2 regions of the Rothia sp. HMSC069D01 genome follow, and region 1 is predicted to be linked to the other one. Evidence: riboswitches for the same ligand, from Rfam matches in the RefSeq annotation. Region 1 holds a riboswitch; the other holds the start of a gene.
The links. A riboswitch is a leader RNA that binds a small molecule or an ion and turns the genes downstream of it on or off. The one in region 1 is predicted to bind thiamine pyrophosphate.

Region 1 (5,409 bases):
CGCATACGCACCAGCAGCGGCACGCAGAAGATCAAACACCAGGCGGCAGCGAACAATGCGACCGCACGGATATTCAGGGCGTTATCGGTGGTCAGGCCGAGCACTTCGGGGGTAAGCACAAAACCCCACAGCACCACAGCCAGCGCCAGGATGCCGCCAATGTAGCCTGCAGCCCATCCGGCGCCCGAAATCTTACCGATATTCTCCGGGTGGGAGATGCGCGGCAGCACGGCGTTATAGTTCACGTACGCGAACTCGCTGAACACGCTCGCCGCAGAAATCAGGGCGACACCCAGCCACAAGTACTGCGGGGTGGGGCCCACGAAGAAGCACGCCGCCATCGAGCCGACTAGCAGCATGGTGTTCACACCGAGCCAGAAGATGCCGCGGCCAGACTTGTCGTTACGCTGACCGGTCACCGGCGCCAGAATCGCAATGAGGAACCCTGCAATGGTCAGACCCAGAGACAGCGCCGAGGAGGTCTCTTCGGGAGTGCCGAAATAGCTACTGGTCAGGTACACGGTGAAGATGAAGGTCATCATAATCGAGTCGAAGCTCGACGAACCAACATCCCACATGACCCAGGACGCGACCGAACGGCGGCTGTTCGCGTGGTCAACGACCCTACGCGGAGCCTTCGTCTTACGGCGGGGAGAAGAAATAGTCATAGTTGTGCTTTCGGATGCCGAGGTGGCGCTTCAGCGTAGCGGCGGCGTGAAACCGGCTGAAGTGGGGCGGGCGTGCTGAAGATGGAACACCAGGCGGTACGTACCGAGTGGAGATACGTACCGCCTAGTTCATGAACTTTCGCGCGGAAGGCGCAAAGTCTTAGTTGAAGAAACGACGCTGCAGGCGAGCAATACCGAAGCTCACCACAGCACCCACGACGGAGGTCAGAACGGTCCAGAGGATGACCTGACGCAGGGTGTCTTCAGAGTCGTGGGAAATGGCGGGAGGCTGGTTGCCGGTAGCCTTGGTCCAGGCTGCGCCCAGACCCTTACCAACCAGGGCAGTAGCGCCCATGTTGATACCCGCAATGGCAAGCTTAGCGACGGGGTTCATGTGTATCTCCTTAGCTGTATACGATGCGGCGTCCTGCCCGTGAACCCCTTCGGGGTTGGGTGAGAAAAGAGCGCCACTCCCTAGCGTATAGGGTTTAAGGCGTTCGTGCCGCCTTGGAGCCGCTCCGTCCCAAAATTGTACACCGTGCAATTCTGTAATGTGGGCAGAAGAAGAAAACAAAAAGCGGCAAATTGGCACGAACAGCCAGACACGCCTACAATCGAACCTGGGCTTCCACCTGCACCACAACGGTACGGACAAGGAAGCCCACAACGACAGGGGAGCGCCACCGAGGCGCTGAGAGTGCTAAGCAGACCCTCGAACCTGATCCGGTTAGTACCGGCGTAGGGAGTCGAATTTCTTCTCAATGCCCTCGTCCAATCAGAGGGCGAGGACATTCCCCTTCCAACGACGGAAGGATCACCAATGTCACAGAACGCAACCCCCGCCTCCCAGGCATCTAGCCAGGCAGAATCGAAGAAGCCGAACCTGCGCTGGCGAGTCAACGAAATCGTTATCGCCGCAGTTATCGCAGTAGCCTGCGCCGTCATCTTCTGGATCTGGGACATCGCAGTCGGCCCCGCCGCCAAAACTGCACTCGTAGCAGCACCCGAATTCCGCCCCATCGTCGCCGGCGCATGGCTGCTTGGCGGCACCCTCAGCGGCCTGCTCATCCGCAAGCCCGGTGCGGCACTCTTCGGTGAAATCGTCGCAGCATTCATCTCCGTGCTCTTCACCGGCGGCGCGTGGAGTGGTGAAATCCTGATTGCCGGCTTCTTCCAGGGCGTTGGCGCTGAAATCGCCTTCGCAATCTTCCGCTACCGTCGCTGGGACGCATTCGTAGCAGTCTTCGCCGGTGCGCTCAGCGGCCTGTTCATGGGTGTTAACGAAATCTTCATCTACTACCCCGACATGGAACCGGTCAAGGCAATCATCTACGTAGCGTGCGCCGTCATCTCCGGCGCAGTGATCGCAGGCTTCCTCGCATGGATTCTCGTGCAGAACCTCGCCAAGACCGGTGTGCTCTCCTCGCTGGCATCCGGCAAGACCCGCCGCTAACCACCAGCAACTATCCACCGGCTAGTCACTCACCACGAGTCACCACTCGGCACACTACAGCAGCCACACAAAAGGCTAAGGAACCATCATGGAAGCAACACCGCGCGGGGCGCGCATCGAGCTCAACAACTTCAGCTGGCACCACCCCGGACGCCCAGAACCCGTCATCAGCGGACTCAACCTCACCATCAACCCCGGTGAAAAAGTCCTGCTACTGGGCACCTCCGGCGCCGGCAAATCGACGCTCCTGCACGCCATCGCCGGTGTGCTCCACGATGACGACGGCGAATCCGCCGGCGGCACCATCACCATCAACGGGCAAGCACCCGCCGAAGCACGTGGCACCGCGGGCATGATGCAGCAGGACCCCGAATCCTCCATCGTCATGGCAACCGTCGGCAACGACGTAGCCTTCGGCCCCGAAAACCTGCGCGTACCCCGCGAAGAAATCTGGGGCCGCGTCACCGAAGCCCTCACCGCAGTAGGGCTCAACCACCTTGCCCTCGACCACCCCAGCAGCGCACTGTCCGGCGGACAGAAACAGCGCCTCGGCCTGGCGGGCATCCTCTCGATGCACCCCGGCGCCATGATCCTCGACGAACCCACCGCCAACCTCGACCCCTCCGGCGTGCAGGAAGTACGCGACAGCATCCTCACCGCTGCGGAGGCGACCGGCGCGACCCTGCTCGTCGTAGAACATCGCGTGAGCATCTGGGCGCCGCACATGGACCGCATTATCGTACTCGGCGAAGGCGGCACCATCACCCACGACGGCGCACCCGACACCGTGCTCACCGAAGCCCGCCAAGAACTCATCGACGCGGGCGTGTGGGTGCCCAACTACGTGCCGCGTGCGCCGCAGAGCAACAGCGATAGCAAGTACGGCGAGGCGCTACTTCGCGCCGAAAACCTCAGCATCACCCGCGCACAACCCACCCCCAAACAACGACGTGCACGCCGACGCACCATCAAACGCCTCGGCGACACCCCCGCACCCGCACCCACCGACCTGCCCATACTGCGCAGCGGCATCAACCTCACCCTGCACGCCGGCGAACACCTCAGCGTGCTCGGGCCCAACGGCGCCGGCAAATCAACCCTAGCCCTCACCCTCGCAGGGCTCCTCACCGCACCCGACGGCACCCTCACCGCCACCGACGCGCTGCGTAATTACGACGGTAACCACGGTGGCGAGCCCGCACACTGGGACGTGCCCACCTGGACCCCAGCCCAAATGCTCAGCCGCATCGGCTACGTCTTCCAAGAACCCGAATACCAATTCATCCGCGGTACCGTACGCGAAGAACTCGAACTCGGCCCCCGCCGACTCGCCGCACTCACCCGCGAACCCCTCAACGAAGACGACCTCACCGCCCGCACCAACGAACTCGCAACCCGCCTACGCCTCACCCACCTACTCGACGCCAACCCCTTCACCCTCTCCGGCGGCGAAAAACGACGACTCTCGGTCGCCTCCGCGCTCGCCACCGCACCGAGAATACTCATTCTCGATGAGCCCACCTTCGGGCAGGATGCCCGCACCTGGGCCGAACTCGTCGACCTCATCCGCGAACTCCTCGCAGGCGGTACCGCCGTCATCTCCATCACCCACGACGAAGACTACACCGCCGCACTCGGCGGCAACCACATCACCCTCGAAGCGCTCGAAGCCTCCGAACCCCAGGCAACCAACGGAAAGGAGAACGCATGAACACCGACTTCTTCGGCACCATCGACCGAACCAGCTACTTCAGCAACCTCAACGCCGGCGTAAAACTCATCGTCTCCTTCACCCTCATCATCGCCGCACTCATCGTGCGCGACCCCCTCACCTCCGGAATCCTCTTCGCCCTCGAACTGCTCGGATTCATCCTCGTCGGATTCCGACCCGTCAACGTCCTCACCCGCTTCTGGCCCATCCTCATCGCCGTCATCACCACCGGCTGGTCCGTCGCCATGCTCAGCGCCAAAACCGGCACCACCATCCTCGACCTCGGCTTCAACAGCATCACCACCGACTCCGCCGCCGTCGGCGCAGCCATGATGATCCGCTCCCTCGCCATGGTCCTACCCACCCTCGCATTCGTCCTCACCACCGACCCCACCGACCTCGGCGACTCCCTCGCACAAACCTTCAAACTGCCGGCACGATTCGTGCTCGCCACCATCGCCGCCCTGCGCCTGGTCGGCATCCTCTTCGCCGAATGGAACGCCCTCGGCCAGGCACGACGCGCCCGCGGACTCGGCGCGGGCCAATCCCTCGCCGGACGAGCCCAAACCTTCGGCGGACAAAGCTTCGCCCTGCTCGTGCAGGCCATCCGCCGCGGCTCCCGCCTGGCCATCACCATGGAGGCGCGCGGCTTCGGCGCGGGCGAACGCACCTGGGCTCGTGTGCCGTCCTATTCGCCGCGTGATGTGCATGTGAGCATTGCTGCCGCCGTCATTATCGCTGTTGCGTACGGTGCATCTATTGCGGCGGGTACGATCCAGTTCCTCTGGGCCTAGTTCTTTCCGGCAGTAGCTTGCGGTTCCGCTTTCGTGGCTCCGCTTGGGAGACGGTATTCGCCCTCGTTCCTACAGGGAACCCGCCCTCGCTTCCGCTTCGGGCACCCTGATGTCACTACGGGCGATACCGTTTTCCCGCGCTGGGATACGGAGGCGCCCGCACCCTTCCTTCGCTCCTACAGGGGCACCCGCCCTCGCAGAGCTCGGGCACCCTGATGTCGCTTCAGGAAGGTACAGGCACCTCCTGTCCTTGACCGCAGACAGCACAAAGGGACGGTATTATCCTCGCTCGGATAATACCGTCCCTTTTTGTACGCGTTTAGCTCTGCTGCGCCAGGTAGTTCAGCAGCGTCGCGGTTAGCTCCGGGTCATGCGCCAGTGCCGTGCCGTTCAGATGAGTTACCGGCGCAATCAGACGCACCGACGACGCCAACCACACGCCGTCCGACTCAAACAAATCCTGCGGGTAGAGCGGGCCGAAGCCCAGCTCCCAGCCAGCCTGGCGTGCCGCCTCGAACACTGCACCCTGCGTAGTGCCGGGCAGGATGCCGTGGCTCGGTTCGGGCGTGTACAGTACCTTCTTGCCGTCCTCAATCTTGGCGACCAGCACCGAGGAGGTGGCACCCTCGAGCACGCGACGCTCGTCGGTGATGAAGATAGCGTCGTCCGCGCCGCGCTCCTGCACATACCGCAGGACCGCCATATTCACCGCGTAGGAGAGGGTCTTCGCACCGCCTAGCAGCCACGGGTAGGCGCTGTTGTCCATCGGCTCGTGGCCACGCG
Region 2 (5,409 bases), on a different contig from region 1:
ACCCTCATCGGCACGATTATCGTGGTTAGCGTTATCGCCTGGTACTCGACCTTCCTCGAATCCAAGATCGGCGAATACCGCGAAAAGGACGGCGAAGCCTCCTCACGCGCCTCCGACATCGCCACCGGTCTGCGCACCATCGCCGGCCTCGGCGCCGAAGAGCAGATGCGTGAACGCTACCACCGCGGCACCGACGAAGTTTTCGACAGCTACATGCGCTACGAAAAGACGCACCGCTGGATGTTCCTCATCCGCGCGCTGCTCGGCGGTGCCGTGACCCTGCTCGGCATCGGCTTTGCCCTCACCGGCCACGTCGAAAACGGCCGCTGGGTATCCGACACACCCGCCGCGTCCCTGGTGACCGTCGCCTCCATTATCGCGATGATGGGCGGCCCCATCTGGATTACCCAGAACTTCCTCACCGCATGGCGATACGCCAAGATTGCGCTCGCCAAGGTCGCCCGCCTCGAAGGTCACGCGGGCGTACGCCAGGGCGTGCTGAAGAGCCCGCGCACCGACGAAGAAATGGCGCAGCTGGCACGCGCCGAACAGGCAGTCGAGGCGAGCACCCTCGAGGTGCCCGTACCCGTCGCCCCCGCCGGTGCAAGCAACCCGCGCATCGTGTACGTCAACCCGCGCGACTACAACCTCACCGCGCAGGACTACGCCGAGGCGCTTGCCCGCACCCTGCGACGCGGGGGAGAGGACCTCAAGGACGCAACCGGCCGCCGCGTGCTGCTGAGCGAACCGAACCCCATGATTTTCGCGGGAACCCTGCAGGAGCACCTGCGCCTGGGCACCGTGCCGAACCCCGACGAGGAGCTGGCACAGGCAAAGGATGAGGAGCTGCTGAAGATTACCGACTCCCGCGAAATCGCCTACCGACTGGGCGGACGCAACCCCGAAGACTACTTCGCCGCCCGCATCACCAGCGAAGGCGCGAACCTCTCCGGCGGTCAGCGTCAGCGTCTGGCACTTGCCCGCGCGCTCGCACAGGATGCGCAGGTGCTCATCCTGACCGAGCCGCTGAACTCCGTGGACGAACCCAGCCAGCGCTACATCTACGATGCGATGGAAACCCAGGTCGGTAGCGACCGCCTGCCCGTCGGCTACCCCGGCCTGCTACAGGATATGAAGCAGGTCTACGTTGTCTCCACGACCGCGGAGACGACCCGCCGCATGGAACGCGACGGCTACCCCGTCGCTCAGGCAGAAACCCCCGCAACCACTCAGAATCAGGAGGTGAACTAGCATGGCAAAGCAGCTCCCCATCGAAACCCCCGCCTACGTGGCACGCCGCATGTGGAACTACCTCGCGGCGCATAAGGGGCGAGCCCTCTACACCTTCGTCATCTACATGGTCAGCACCCTCATGGGTGCGGTGGTGCCCCTGCAGATTGGTGCCACCGTGGACGACGTGGTGGCGGGCAAGTTCTCCAGCTACCCGTGGCAGCCGATTCTGATTATCCTGGCGGCATTCATCGTGCAGGCGATAACCCTCATGGTCTCCTCGTACAGTGCGGCGCGACTGGGTGCGCTCGTCACCCGTGACGCCAACCAGGACACCCTCGACGGCACCCTCGACCTGGACGCACGCACCGTGGAAGAAGCCGGCAGCGGCGACCTGCTCACCCGCGTGACCGACGACCTCTCCTCGGCAGCAAAATCCGTCAGTGAGGACCTGCTCGGCGCGATTTACGTGCTGCTGTACTTCATTATCTCTACGCTCTCCCTGGCGTTTGTGAGCCCCGCAATGGGTCTGATTATGCTGCCCATGATTGCCGGTCTTGCCCTCATCATGTCGAAGATGCTACCGCTCATGGCGGCACGCAACCAGACCGCTCAGGAGCGCGTGAGCGACCTCAACAGCGTGCTGACCGAGAACATTCGCGGCACCTCCACAATCCGTGAGCTGGGCATTCATACCGCCCGTGAAGACGCCTTCGCCGGCGAGAACAAGCGCCAGTTCGCCGCGCAGCTGGGCATGGTGCGCATCCGCCAGCTGTACTTCACCGTGGACGCTATCAACGCCTGGATCCCCACGGTTCTGTGCATGCTCTGGGGTGCCGCCTGCGTGGCTCTCGGCTGGGCAAGCTGGGGCGCCGTAGCGACCGCCTCGGTCATGGTTTTCAGCCTGCGAACCCTCGCCGACATGCTGAACCACCACGTCAGCAGCCTGCGCATCATGCTCGTGAACATGGGCCGCGTGTTTGGTGTGGTCTCCCTGGCGAAGAAGCAGCGTGAGGAGCGCGCACAGCACCGGGCCGAGGCCTTCTCCAAGGTGTTGGATGAAGCCGTGAAGAACCCGGAGTACGCCATTGACTGCACCGACGTCTCCTACGGCTACTCCCCGGACGCCCTGGTGCTTGAAGGCATCAACCTGAAGATTCGCCGCGGTGAGGCGCTCGCCCTGGTGGGTCGTTCCGGTTCGGGTAAGACCACCCTGGCGCGTCTGATTGGTGGTTCGCTGACCGCCCTGGAGGGCACCATCACCGTGATGGGTCGCCCGGTTGGTCACGGCGACTTCCCGACCGATGCCGCCGCCGATGGCCGCCCCCGACTGCTGGTCTGCACCCAGGAGGCACATGTCTTCTTCGGCACCCTCGCCGATAACTTCACGGTGGTCGTGCCGGATGCAACCGTCGAGCAGATGGGCGAGGCGCTGGACGCTATCGGTGCCCGCTGGTGGCGCGACCTGCCGCAGGGCATGGATACTGTCGTGAGCGGCGCGGATTCGCCGCTGACTCGCGACCAGATTCAGCAGCTGGCGCTGGCACGTATTGTGCTTGCTGACCCGCACGCCGTGATTCTGGACGAGTCCACCACTCAGCTGGAGCTCGCGGACGCAACCGAGTCCCTGAGCGCCGTGCTGGCGAACCGTGCGGTGCTGATTATTTCGCACGATGCGCGTATCGCCTCGCTGGCTGACCGTGCGGTCCTGCTGCACGAGGGCAGGATCATTGCGGAGGGTTCACCGGCAGAGATTTTCGCCCTCACCTAAGCTCTGGCCTAGCCCGGTGGATATGCCCGGCGATATGTCCGGCTGATAGTGCCCGGTACCGTCTAAAGCGGTGCCGGGCATTGCCTTTTAACGGGCGAGTTCTGGGGGGGGGTGCTGAAGCCTGCGCTGGAAAACCTGAGCCGGAATGGTGGTGCAGTACCGCAATGCTCAAACGAAAATTTCGGAGAGATTCACTTGTCACCCGCAAAACTTTCAGCTACTGAGAATCGTTGTGATAACCTGGCAGAGCGATATGGGGTGCCTTGAGACGCCCGCGACCCGCTGACCCGCCCAACACCCGCCCAACGAAGGGCATACGGCACAGGGGGCGCACGAAACGGCGTAAGAAAACTCAAGGCTGAGAGAATCACCCATTGAACCTGCTCTAGTTCGAACTAGCGAAGGGATTATCGATAATGGCAGAGCAGCCTACCGCGCCCTCGTGCGCACCCACCACCCCCACCAACCCTGTACCCGGCGCGAGCGCCTCCGGAAACCCCCGGGCATCTCAGACAGCTCGCGTGCCGAGGGTCCTCTCGATTGCGGGAACCGACCCCTCCGGCGGTGCGGGCATTCAGGCGGACCTCAAATCCATTACCGCATCCGGCGGTTACGGCATGTGCGTGACCACCTCGCTGGTCGCTCAGAACACCTGTGGGGTTCGTGAAGTATTCACCCCGCCCCTGGAGTTTTTGACCGCTCAGCTTGCCGCCGTTTTTGATGACGTCACGGTGGATGCCGTGAAAATCGGCATGCTCGGCGACGCGGACACGATCCGTACCGTCCGCACCTGGCTGAGCGAGCACCCCGTGCCCGTGGTTGTGCTCGACCCGGTCATGATTGCCTCCAGCGGTGACCGCCTGCTACAGGCGGAAGCGGAGCAGGCGCTTCGCGACCTCGTGCCGCTCGTGAATGTGATCACCCCGAACATTCCGGAGCTCGCCGTGCTCTGTGAGAAGGAGCCCGCCCAGACTTTCGATGAGGCGCACGAGCAGGCGGCGAACCTTGCGGCGGCGACCGGAACCACCGTGATTGTGAAGGGCGGCCACCTGTGCGGTCAGGACGCCGGTAACACCGCGGTCTTCCCGGACGGCACCTGCGCGCACGTACACACCCCGCGCCTGGACAGCCGTAATACGCACGGCACCGGATGCTCCCTGTCCTCTTCGCTGGCAACCCGCCTGGGCGTGGAACTGCTCCAGCACACTGAAGCCGCAGAACACACCGCAGAGCAGAGCGTTCTGACCAGCGAAGACACCCACCGCGCCCTGCAGTGGAGCACCCGCTGGCTCCACGAATCCATTGCCGCAGGTGCCGGGCTGCAGGTCGGCTCCGGTGAGGGCCACGGTCCGGTGGACCACGCCGCCCGTGCCCGCCGCCTGGAGGCTGCCGCCTCCGCGTACCCGTGGCATCACCTGCTCGCCACCACCGACTCTGAGGGCAATACTCTGGACGGCACCAGCCCGGAGCGTCTGCTGCCGGTCAGCCCCGTGCCCGCCGGTGAAGCTGTCGTAAAGCCCGCCGGTCCCTGGACCGCCGCCCTCTGGGCAGCCGGTGGCGAAACCTGGCACCAGATCCTGGACCTGCCCTTCGTGCGTGCCCTCGGTGACGGCACCCTCGACGAGGACCTGTTCGCCTTCTACCTGGACCAGGACGCCCTCTACCTGCGTGATTATTCGCGTGCGCTCGCGACCCTCTCGGCGCGTGCTGACATCGCTGAGGCGCAGGTGCACTGGGCCGCCGGCGCGCACGAGGCGATTGCCGCCGAATCGCAGCTGCACGAGGGCTGGCTGGCGAACCGTGCGCGTCTGGGTGGGCCCTCACCGATTACGATGGGGTACACGAATTTCCTGCGTGCCACCGCTGCCGGTGATGATTACGTGGTCGGTGCCGCGGCGATCCTGCCCTGCTACTGGCTGTACGAAGAGGTGGGCGCTGTGCTCTCCTCACAGAATCATGCGGACCACCCGTACGCGGAGTGGCTGAGCATGTATGGTGGCGAAGAGTTCGCCGCGGAGGTGGCGCGTAGCCTCGCGGAGGTGGAGCGTGCGTTTGAGGCGGCTTCACCGGCTCAGCGTGTGCGTGCGGCGCGGGCGTACCTGTCGGCGTGCGTGTACGAGCATGAGTTCTTTGACCAGGCGCACCGAGCATTGCGTTAGAAGACTAGCTCTGCGCTAGCTGACGGGCGCTGCGCTAGATGACTAGCTCTGCGCTAGCTGGCGGGCATTGCGTGAGGGGGTGCACCGCAGCCAGCTCGCAGGTGCTTTAGGTGCCGGTTTTTAGGCTGAATACCGTCCCGGCATGGCGTGAGATAGGTGATTGATGCTTCACTCAAGCTACCGCTGGTTCGGGGGTTGTGCCGGTTATGCTTAAGGCGTCGGTGAAAACCGTTAGCGGTAGGATTCCGG

Region 2: another riboswitch for thiamine pyrophosphate. It lies ahead of HMPREF2710_RS06540 (bifunctional hydroxymethylpyrimidine kinase/phosphomethylpyrimidine kinase); the one in region 1 lies ahead of HMPREF2710_RS07995 (ECF transporter S component).

The regions. Positions count from the first base shown of each region.
Region 1 is NZ_KV800109.1:29,530-34,938, forward strand. It holds gene HMPREF2710_RS07985 (MFS transporter) at 1-668, opposite strand, end outside; gene HMPREF2710_RS07990 (DUF4235 domain-containing protein) at 829-1,062, opposite strand; TPP riboswitch at 1,330-1,430, shown strand; gene HMPREF2710_RS07995 (ECF transporter S component) at 1,489-2,121, shown strand; gene HMPREF2710_RS08000 (ABC transporter ATP-binding protein) at 2,210-3,832, shown strand; gene HMPREF2710_RS08005 (energy-coupling factor transporter transmembrane component T family protein) at 3,829-4,626, shown strand; gene HMPREF2710_RS08010 (aminotransferase class IV) at 4,946-5,409, opposite strand, start outside.
Region 2 is NZ_KV800108.1:505,607-511,015, reverse strand. It holds gene HMPREF2710_RS06550 (ABC transporter transmembrane domain-containing protein) at 1-1,251, shown strand, start outside; gene HMPREF2710_RS06545 (ABC transporter ATP-binding protein) at 1,253-3,001, shown strand; TPP riboswitch at 3,246-3,426, shown strand; gene HMPREF2710_RS06540 (bifunctional hydroxymethylpyrimidine kinase/phosphomethylpyrimidine kinase) at 3,418-5,160, shown strand.